3 regions of the Klebsiella sp. WOUb02 genome follow, and region 3 is predicted to be linked to each of the others. Evidence: predicted binding sites of a transcription regulator. Region 3 holds the regulator's gene; each other region holds the start of a gene.
The links. The regulator CRP, encoded in region 3, controls carbon source genes, mostly activating them, when cyclic AMP is high. The targets are predictions, from matches to a motif close to ATGTGANNNNNNTCACAT.

Region 1: epd (erythrose-4-phosphate dehydrogenase) is a predicted target of CRP. The motif match lies at 1,433-1,450, and genes of this name have one in related genera.
Region 2: ABOC21_RS23315 (YjcB family protein) is a predicted target of CRP. The motif match lies at 1,475-1,492, and genes of this name have one in related genera.

What each region holds. Positions count from the first base shown of each region.
Region 1 is NZ_CP170106.1:291,140-294,419, reverse strand. Features, by position in the region: gene pgk (phosphoglycerate kinase) at 1-171, opposite strand, end outside; gene epd (erythrose-4-phosphate dehydrogenase) at 220-1,239, opposite strand; gene tkt (transketolase) at 1,566-3,280, opposite strand, start outside.
Region 2 is NZ_CP170110.1:3,368,721-3,372,000, reverse strand. Features, by position in the region: gene ABOC21_RS23325 (ABC transporter permease) at 1-156, shown strand, start outside; gene ABOC21_RS23320 (ABC transporter permease) at 171-1,013, shown strand; gene ABOC21_RS23315 (YjcB family protein) at 1,069-1,350, opposite strand; partial or broken gene ABOC21_RS23310 (CSS-motif domain-containing protein) at 1,844-2,203, shown strand; gene ABOC21_RS23305 (IS30 family transposase) at 2,261-3,208, shown strand; partial or broken gene ABOC21_RS23300 (EAL domain-containing protein) at 3,239-3,280, shown strand, end outside.
Region 3 is NZ_CP170110.1:4,194,673-4,197,952, forward strand. Features, by position in the region: gene ABOC21_RS27355 (YccS/YhfK family putative transporter) at 1-1,338, opposite strand, end outside; gene crp (cAMP-activated global transcriptional regulator CRP) at 1,391-2,023, opposite strand; gene ABOC21_RS27365 (OsmC family protein) at 2,330-2,734, shown strand; gene ABOC21_RS27370 (phosphoribulokinase) at 2,790-3,280, opposite strand, start outside.

The DNA.
Region 1 (3,280 bases), on a different replicon from region 3:
AGTGACCATCACTTTAGCGCCCTGCTTCAGAGCCAGCTCAATGGTCGGCAGAGAAGCACGAATACGCGCGTCGCTGGTTACTTTACCGTCTTTAACTGGTACGTTCAGATCGGCACGGATAAAAACGCGTTTACCAGCCAGATCCAGATCGGTCATCTTAATTACAGACATGGTGAATCCTCTCGTTGATTCATAAAGTTTTGCAAGCGCTCACGCGCTTTACCTGAAACCTTGAGCGGCCATCGCTAACGTGGTGTCGAGCATCCGGTTAGCAAAGCCCCATTCGTTATCGCACCAGACCAACGTTTTGATCAAATGCGCTCCACTCACCCGCGTCTGGGTGCCATCAACGATGGCGCTGTGCGGATCGTGGTTAAAATCTGTCGAGACTAACGGTAATTCCGTATAGTCAACTATACCATGAAATGTTCCCTGCGCTGCTTTTTGCAGCAACTGGTTGACTTCACTAGTCTTTACCGGTTTTTTCACCGTTACGCTCAGGTCGATCGCCGTCACATTTATCGTCGGTACGCGAACCGCGATCGCTTCAAAACGGTCGTTAAACTGCGGGAAAATACGCGCGATCCCCGCCGCAAGTTTAGTATCAACCGGAATAATTGACTGACTGGCCGCGCGCGTGCGGCGCAAATCCGGATGGTAGGCGTCTATAACCTGCTGATCGTGCATGGCGGAGTGGATCGTCGTTACCGTCCCTGACTCAATCCCCCAGGCATCATCTAACAACTTAATGACCGGAATAATGCAGTTGGTGGTGCAGGAGGCGTTGGAGACAATACGGTGCTCTGCACGCAGCTCGTCATGGTTCACGCCGAACACGACGGTGGCATCGAGATCGTTGCCCCCGGGATGCGAGAAGAGAACCTTCTTCGCGCCAGCCTGAAGATGGGCTGCGCCATGTTCACGGCTGCCGTAAACCCCGGTGCAATCCAGTACGATATCAACCGCCAGCTCTTGCCAGGGCAGCGCCTCTATTGAAGCTTCGTGCAGCAGGCGAATGACATCATCGCCAACGTAAAGCTGCTCCCGCTCCTGGCGAACGTCCCAGGCAAAGCGCCCATGGCTGGTGTCATATTTCAACAAGTGCGCGATGCCCGTAGCATCCGCCAGCTCGTTGATAGCCACCACGGTAATTTCCGCACGACGCCCGGATTCATATAAAGCGCGAACCACGTTGCGTCCTATGCGACCGAAGCCATTAATCGCAATGCGTATGGTCATAGGTCTCCTGCAAGGTTATCCCTGATGTGAGGTGGCTGACAGAGTAATCCAGCAACGCCCGGAGGGAAACCTTACCCGTCGCAAACTGCGACTGATTGATTAATTGTCGAACATTTAGACAACTGAAACGCTTCAGCTAGAATAAGCCAAACGCGGAATAAAAGGAATGCTTGTCCAGCACGAGAAGCCTGTAATCTGACCTATATCACATTTTCACTGGAATAATATGCAGCCTCGTGACGAGCATCGGGAATAACGGCCACAAAAAAGCCGGGCGTTAGCCCGGCTCATTCTTATACCACCGTCGCGGTGCGCGTTGCTCAGAACTACAGCAGCGCTTTCGCCTTCGCGACAACGTTCTCCACGGTGAAGCCGAACTCTTCGAACAGCAGCTCCGCCGGCGCAGACTCGCCGAAGCTGGTCATCCCGACTATCGCGCCGTTCAGACCCACGTATTTGAACCAGTAGTCGGCGATACCCGCTTCCACCGCCACGCGGGCAGAGACCGCTTTCGGCAGCACCGATTCACGGTACGCCGCATCCTGCCTGTCAAACGCGTCGGTGGACGGCATGGAGACCACCCGCGCCTTCACGCCTTCGGCTGTCAGTTTATCCCACGCGGCAACCGCCAGCTCCACTTCCGAACCGGTGGCGATGAAGATCAGCTCCGGCTGCCCGGCGCAATCCTTCAGCACGTAGCCGCCGCGGGCGACGTTTGCCAGCTGCTCTGCCGTACGCTCCTGCTGCGCCAGGTTCTGACGCGACAGGATCAGCGCCGTCGGGCCGTCGTGACGCTCCACGCCGTATTTCCACGCAATCGCCGATTCCACCTGGTCGCACGGACGCCATGTGCTCATGTTCGGCGTCACGCGCAGCGAAGCCACCTGCTCGACCGGCTGGTGCGTCGGGCCGTCTTCCCCCAGACCGATGGAGTCGTGGGTGTAGACCATCACCTGACGCTGTTTCATCAGCGCCGCCATACGCACCGCGTTGCGCGCGTATTCCACGAACATCAGGAAGGTGGAGGTGTACGGCAGGAAGCCGCCGTGCAGGGCAATCCCGTTGGCAATCGCGGTCATGCCGAATTCACGCACGCCGTAGTGGATGTAGTTCCCGGCGCTGTCTTCGTTAATCGCTTTCGAACCGGACCACAGGGTGAGGTTGGAAGGCGCGAGGTCGGCGGAGCCGCCGAGGAATTCCGGCAGCAGCGGGCCAAAGGCTTCAATCGCGTTCTGCGACGCTTTACGGCTGGCGATTTTCGCCGGGTTCGCCTGCAGCTTAGCGATAAATTCACTGGCTTTGGCGTCGAAGTCAGCCGGCATTTCGCCCTTCATACGACGGGTGAATTCAGCGGCTTCCTGCGGGAAGGCGCCGGCGTAGGCGGCAAACTTCTCGTTCCACGCCGCTTCTTTCGCCTGACCGTCCTCTTTCGCATCCCACTGCGCGTAGATGTCAGACGGGATGTCGAAGGCCGGATGATGCCAGCCCAGCGCTTCACGGGTCAGCGCGATTTCCGCGTCGCCCAGCGGCGCGCCGTGGGAGTCGTGGGTGCCGGCTTTGTTCGGCGAACCGAAGCCGATGATGGTTTTGCACATCAGCAGGGACGGTTTGTCGGTCACCGCGCGCGCTTCTTCCACCGCGCGTTTGATGGCCTCAGCGTCATGGCCGTCCACGCCGCGCACCACGTGCCAGCCGTAGGCTTCAAAGCGTTTGGCGGTGTCGTCGGTGAACCAGCCTTCCACGTGACCGTCGATGGAGATGCCGTTGTCGTCATAGAACGCCACCAGCTTGCCCAGCTTCAGGGTACCGGCCAGGGAGCACACTTCGTGAGAAATGCCTTCCATCATGCAGCCGTCGCCCATGAAGGCGTAAGTGAAGTGGTCAACGATATCGTGGCCCGGACGGTTGAACTGCGCCGCCAGGGTTTTCTCGGCAATCGCCATGCCGACGGCGTTGGCAATCCCCTGGCCCAGCGGGCCGGTGGTGGTTTCCACGCCGGGGGTGTAGCCGACTTCCGGGTGGCCCGGGGTTCTGGAGTGCA
Region 2 (3,280 bases), 830 kb from region 3:
ACGCCGACGATGATCACCGTTGATATGGCGTTTCGCGTGAACTCCTACGGGGATTACGCCGTGGCTAACGCCCTGGGCGTGGTTTCGCTGCTTATCTGCGGCGCGCTGTCGTGGTTTTATCTGCGCCATAGCCTGCGGCAAAAAGGGGGAGAATGATGAAGGAGGTTACGATGACGCCACCCGCGACGCTGCTGGCGAAAGGGCGGAGAAAGCTGAGCGCCAGCCTGCCGCTGCAGACGCTGCTGCTGGTTCTGATGCTGCTGGCGATGTTTGGCCCGCTGCTGAATCTACTTATCTGGACGGTGGCCGAAAGCTGGTTCTTTCCCCACGCCCTGCCCAGCCAGTGGGGGCTGAAATACTGGTATCAGGTGTTCAGCCCCTATAGCGATGTCTCCGGCTCTTTGCTGACCAGCGTACTGATTGCCGTGCTGTCGGTGCTGGTGTGCCTGCTGATTTCGATCCCCGCCGGCTATGCGCTATCGAGGCGAGGAATGCCGCTGCGGGTGGGCTTTATGCTGCTGTTTCTTATTCCGCAGGCGTTCCCTAACCTGACGGTATATATGAATATTGCCCGGCTTTTCTATCAGTGGGGGCTCAACGGCACCGTGGCCGGCGTGGTGCTGGTGCATAGCGTGCACGGGCTGATGTATTCGGTATGGATCTGCGTGGCGGCATTCTCGGCGGTCGATCCGCTGCTGGCAAGAGCGTCGCGCAATCTGGGAGCCGGGGCGGTGTATACGTTTTGGCATATCGTTTTGCCCCAGGCATCGCCGGGGATAATCGCCGCCAGCATCTTTGTCTTTCTGGAGTCGCTGGATGAGTTTACCGGCACCTTTTTTGTCGGCGCGCCGGATATCACCACGCTGCCGCTGCTGCTTTACAACGCCAGCATGTCGGGGAACTATCAGGTCTCGTCTATTACCGCGCTGATTTTATTAGTGCCGTCGCTGCTGTTTATGCTGGTTATTCATAAATTTATGCGCCCGGAAATGCTGGCGAAAATGGGGAAATAGCGCGCAAACTTCCCGCCAATAAAAAACGCTTCCCGATGGGAAGCGTTTTTTACTATCAGGTTATCATCATCGGCCACTCTGGCGGCGTCTGGCTCATCACTCCAACCATGACGTCTTTAATATTGCCCCAGATTTTGGCGACATCCAGCAGCGTGATGCCGAGCAGGCCGGTAGCAAACCAGCAGGCGGCGACCAGCCCCAGGCCGCTGCAGATGACCGCTAAGCCGGCATAATCGCTTTTACGCAGTTGGATATTCATCGAGCTGGCTAAAAACATCAGCACCGCGCTCACCAGCGGCCAGCGTAGGAGTATGACACTGGTAGTAATGGAAGCCATTGACCTGATCCTCAAAGAAAGTCGGGGCCTTTGACAACCTGGCGAGACTGACGATGACGTGGCGCTCTGGCTATCGACGGGCAAACAAACGAACAATGAAACAATGTTTCCGTTTCATCAGGATGTGTGAACTATATCACGTTTGTTCTTTTATTCACCAGCCAAAAATTGCGTTTTTTATGTACTCATAAACCATTTTAATATTGTGGTTAATGGCGCGGCGAGCCATAGCCACGTCCGCCATGACGGCAAAGCTGGCGCTTTAATACGCTGGACTCTTTTTTTTGCCATACTTATAAACGCGGCGCCGCTCTCATTATGTCGAGAATGTTTCTCGATTGTTCTATAAATTAGTATTATTCATCATTATCAGGTGTATGGTTTTTACGCCAAATAGCCGATTGCTAAATGACTGAGTGTTGTATAAGAGTAGGCATCTGCCATTGTGGGCTTTTACCGTGACTAAGGCGTATCGCATGGATATAAAGCGGAAATGAGTCGTAGTGTGTCGCATAAGGCGTTGAGAATATTCGGTATTACCCTGTTCATCCTGCTGCCAGTGGTTGTGGCAGCGTGGCTTGCTCAACACCGGGCGAGGGTGGAAACTGACGACCAGCTCCGCTCGTTTTCTCAACTGGCGCTGCAGCAAACCGAAATGGTTATTCATGAGGTCGAACAGGCGCGGGGAAAGGCCCTGCAATACCAGGGGATAATATGTTCGCCGCAGCATCAGCGATATATGCTGGATATTGTTCGCAGCCTGCTTTACGTCGATGATTTAATCTATGCGAAAGGCGCTGACTTCTTCGCGAATTCAGATAATAAGTGCAACGCTCGGTCATGTGGATGGAGGGACGGTTAGCTGCCGATAAGCTATCCTGCTCTTCCGACCAAAGATGAGCGAGTCACTATGAAATATCAGCAGCTAACCGAAGGGTTACGATACCAGATAGCCCTGTTGTGTGAAGATAAAGTGAGTCAGGCAGAGATTGCCCGCCGCTTAGACGTCAGCAAATCAACGGTCTCGCGGGAACTGCGTCGTAATCGTTCTGTAGATGGCTACCAGCCAGCGGCAGCACAGAAGCTCAGTACCAGCCGCCGTAAAGGGGCCGGCAAACGCAGGATGCACGAGGATACGGTCTTCTTTGTTGAGGCTGCGCTAAACTGGCTGTGGAGTCCGGAACAGATCAGCGCCGTTGGCCGTATCATCGGCAGACCGGTTAGTCACGAGTGGATTTACCAGCATGTTCAGGCTGATAAAGCCATTGGCGGCGAACTATACAAGCTCCTCCGGCAGGGTAAACGCCGCTATCGCAAAGGCTATGGTAAAAAGCGAAGTCCGATACCTGACGCCGTATCCATCGAGCATAGACCGGCCGTTGTTGATGCTCGTACCCGACTGGGTGACTGGGAAGCGGATCTGGTTCTGGGTAAACAAGGCACCGGAGCCATCGTGACGCTGGTCGAGCGTAAAAGCCGTATTTATCTGACGAAAAAGGTGTTTTCGAAAGATTCAGCCGAAGTGGCCACAGCCATTATCTCGATGCTGAGCGGCTACAAAGATGTCTGCCATACCATCACGTTCGACAATGGCGGGGAGTTTACTCAGCACAAAGAGATCGCAGCGGCCCTGGAAACGGAAACCTACTTCGCTCACCCCTATGCTTCGTGGGAACGTGGGCTAAATGAGAATACCAATGGGCTGTTGAGGCAGTTTATCCCCAAAGGAACTGACCTGACAGCAGTGACGGATGATGAGCTCCGCAAGTACCAGGGAGCACTGAACAGCAGGCCACGAAAATGCCTCAAATTCCGGCAGCCTTCAGTGGTCTTTGCAGAGTTAAGAAAGGCGGCTTAGCGTTGCACTTCGAACTTGAATCCGCCCTTTTGCTCAACCGCCGTTCGCCCCGATACGGCATGGCGTATCGAG
Region 3 (3,280 bases):
CGTGATAATCAGCATCGCGGTCAGCGTATAGCCCTCCGGGACGTGGAAGTGCAGCGTCAGTCCGGCAATCACCAGGCCGGCAAGGGTCCCTGCCGCCCGGTGGACGATGCGGACCCGCGTCGCGCCGTAGCCGTTCTGGGTAACGAAGAGCACCGTCATCAGGATCCAGTAGGGTTTGGGAAGATTTAGCGCGCTACCCATCAGGCTTGCGGCGGTGAGCATCACGCAGATGCGGGCGGCGCTGCGCAAAGCCGGCGATTTATAAGAGAGATAGCTTTTTAGCGCAGGCAGCAGCGGCAGGCGCCGCTCCTTATCGGCCATTAGGTTACGCGCGTACAGCGGCCGCTGGGTGCGTAGCACCCGGGCAAGGCGGCCGAAGTGCCATGCGCAGAACTGCCCGACTGGGTTGTCGGGGTGCTGCGAGGCAATCTTCTCCAGCGCGCCGATCTGCTTATCCATGTTAAAGCGCTGCGGATAGCGGTGGTACAGGATGTCGTCCGCCAGTACCCTCAGCCGCGCCGCGACGGTTTGCGCATTCCAGCGGATTACCGCTTCAGCGTGGCTGCGTTCGACCAGCTTCTGCACCTCTTCCGGCTGATGCAGGCTGACGGAAATGTGCTCCTGGAGATCGAGGGCAATCTGAAACGCCCGCAGCAGGCGCTTATGATCGTTACGCTGATTGGCCGCCAGCATATGCATCTGCTGGTAGCACAGGGTGATCAGATCGACGACCTTTTGCTGGCGGGTCAGCAGAGGAGGCAGCGAGGTTGCCGGGTCGATATGCTGGGTCAGCAGGCTGTATTTGGCTTCACAGTAGTTGGCCAGCTCCCGGTAGAGCAGGCTGAGCGATTCGCGCAGCGGCTGCTCGCGCCATAGCCAAAACCAGAACCAGTTGAATAGCCCGTACCACAGCGTGCCGAGCGCGTAGATCAGCAGCGGCTCCCAGACCGGCATATTGCCGGCGAGGCTCAGGGTAAAGATGGCGGCAATCAGCGAGGCGGGCAGCAGCCTCGCGTGCAGCGAGCTGATTTCCGCCGTGACGCCAAGGAGCAGGGTCAGGCCGCTGAGAATTAAAGGGAGCGGGATATCATGCTGGAGAAGGAGCTGAACGATCAGGCTGCAGCCGGCAAAAAGCGAGCCGCCAATAATCAGGCGTTTAAAGAAACGTTTATGCGGCGTATCAAGACCGGCGACGTTGCAGCATGCGGGAACCAGCGAGAACAGCAGGCCCTGCTGCAGATGACCGAGAAGGAGGCCAATTGCGACCGGCAGACACAGCACCAGCGTTTGCCGCAGTGCGTAGTTGACTTCCGGGTGGTAAATCAGCCTGCGCCACATAGAGGGAAAACAGAAACGGCGTATTGCGGGAGCAATACGCCGTTTTATCAGCTTAACGCGTGCCGTAGACGACGATAGTTTTACCGTGGGCGGAGATCAGATTTTGATCTTCCAGCATCTTCAGAATACGGCCAACGGTTTCACGCGAGCAGCCGACGATCTGACCGATTTCCTGACGGGTAATTTTGATTTGCATACCGTCCGGGTGAGTCATGGCGTCAGGCTGTTTTGCCAGGTTCAGCAACGTCTGGGCGATACGGCCGGTGACGTCAAGGAAGGCAAGGTTACCGACTTTCTCAGAGGTAACCTGCAGACGGCGGGCCATCTGCGATGAGAGACGCATCAGGATGTCCGGGTTAACCTGGATCAGCTGACGGAATTTTTTATAGGAGATTTCGGCCACTTCACATGCGGTTTTCGCACGTACCCAGGCGCTACGCTCCTGGCCTTCTTCAAACAAGCCTAATTCACCGATGAAATCGCCCTGGTTGAGGTAAGAGAGAATCATCTCTTTACCTTCTTCATCCTTGATGAGCACAGCCACAGAGCCTTTGACGATGTAGTACAACGTTTCTGCTTTTTCACCCTGGTGGATCAGCGTGCTTTTAGATGGGTACTTATGAATGTGGCAATGAGACAAGAACCATTCGAGGGTAGGGTCTGTTTGCGGTTTGCCAAGCACCATGCGCGGTTATCCTCTGTTATAAGCTATCTCCGGGTGCCGACACTACACGGCATCCGGGCATGCAATCGTATTGTTTCCCTATGCCTGGGAAGCTGGCTGGTGATTTTTCTGCAGCCTGTAATGTGAATTCCTCTGCATACATGCAGTACATCAATGTAATACTGTAGCATCCTGACTGTTTTAGCATAGCTTTTGCCGCATGTCTCCTGGTGTCTCGCTTCAGCATGATGCAGGTCGCCTTCCGTTGCCAGATTTGTTATGTGCGCGTAATCTGTCAGGAAAATTGCAACCTTGGAGTTAAGTTTTATGCAAGCTCGTGTGAAATGGGTCGAAGGGTTAACCTTCATTGGTGAGTCGGCTTCCGGCCACCAGATTTTGATGGACGGCAACTCCGGGGATAAAGCGCCGAGCCCGATGGAAATGGTGCTGATGGCCGCCGGCGGCTGCAGCGCCATCGACGTGGTCTCAATTTTGCAGAAAGGACGCCATGATGTGACCAACTGTGAGGTGAAGCTGACCTCTGAGCGTCGGGAAGAGGCGCCGCGCCTGTTTACCCACATCAACCTGCATTTTATCGTCACCGGCCGCGAGCTGAAGGATGCGGCCGTTTCGCGGGCGGTGGACCTGTCGGCGGAAAAATACTGCTCGGTGGCGCTGATGCTGCAAAAAGCGGTAAATATCACGCATTCGTACGAGGTTATTGCGGGCTAAGCCGAATGACCAGCCCGTCGCCCCGGTTTGCGTCGCCGCCGGGGTTGCTAACGGCTTAACCGATCTTTTTCCCCGCCATCAGCCGTTCAACCAGCGGCGCCATGATCAGCTCCATCGCCAGCCCCATTTTGCCGCCCGGCACCACCAGCGTGTTGATATGCGAGATAAACGACCCTTGCAGCATCGCCAGCAGCCACGGGAAGTCGATATCCTGCAGATTGCGGAAGTGGATCACCACAAAGCTTTCATCCAGCGAGGGAATGCCTTTGGCGGCGAAGGGGTTCGACGTATCAACGGTGGGGACCCGCTGGAAGTTGATATGGGTGCGCGAGAACTGCGGGGTGATGAAGTTAATATAATCCTCCATCGAACGGACGACCGAATCCATCACCGCCTCGCGGGAATGCCCGCGTTCGCTGGTGTCGCGGATCAGCTTCTGAATCCACTCCAGGTTGACGATAGGCACGACGCCCACCAGCAGATCGACGTTGTGCGCCACGTTGTGCTGCGGAGTGACAACGCCGCCGTGCAGCCCTTCGTAAAACA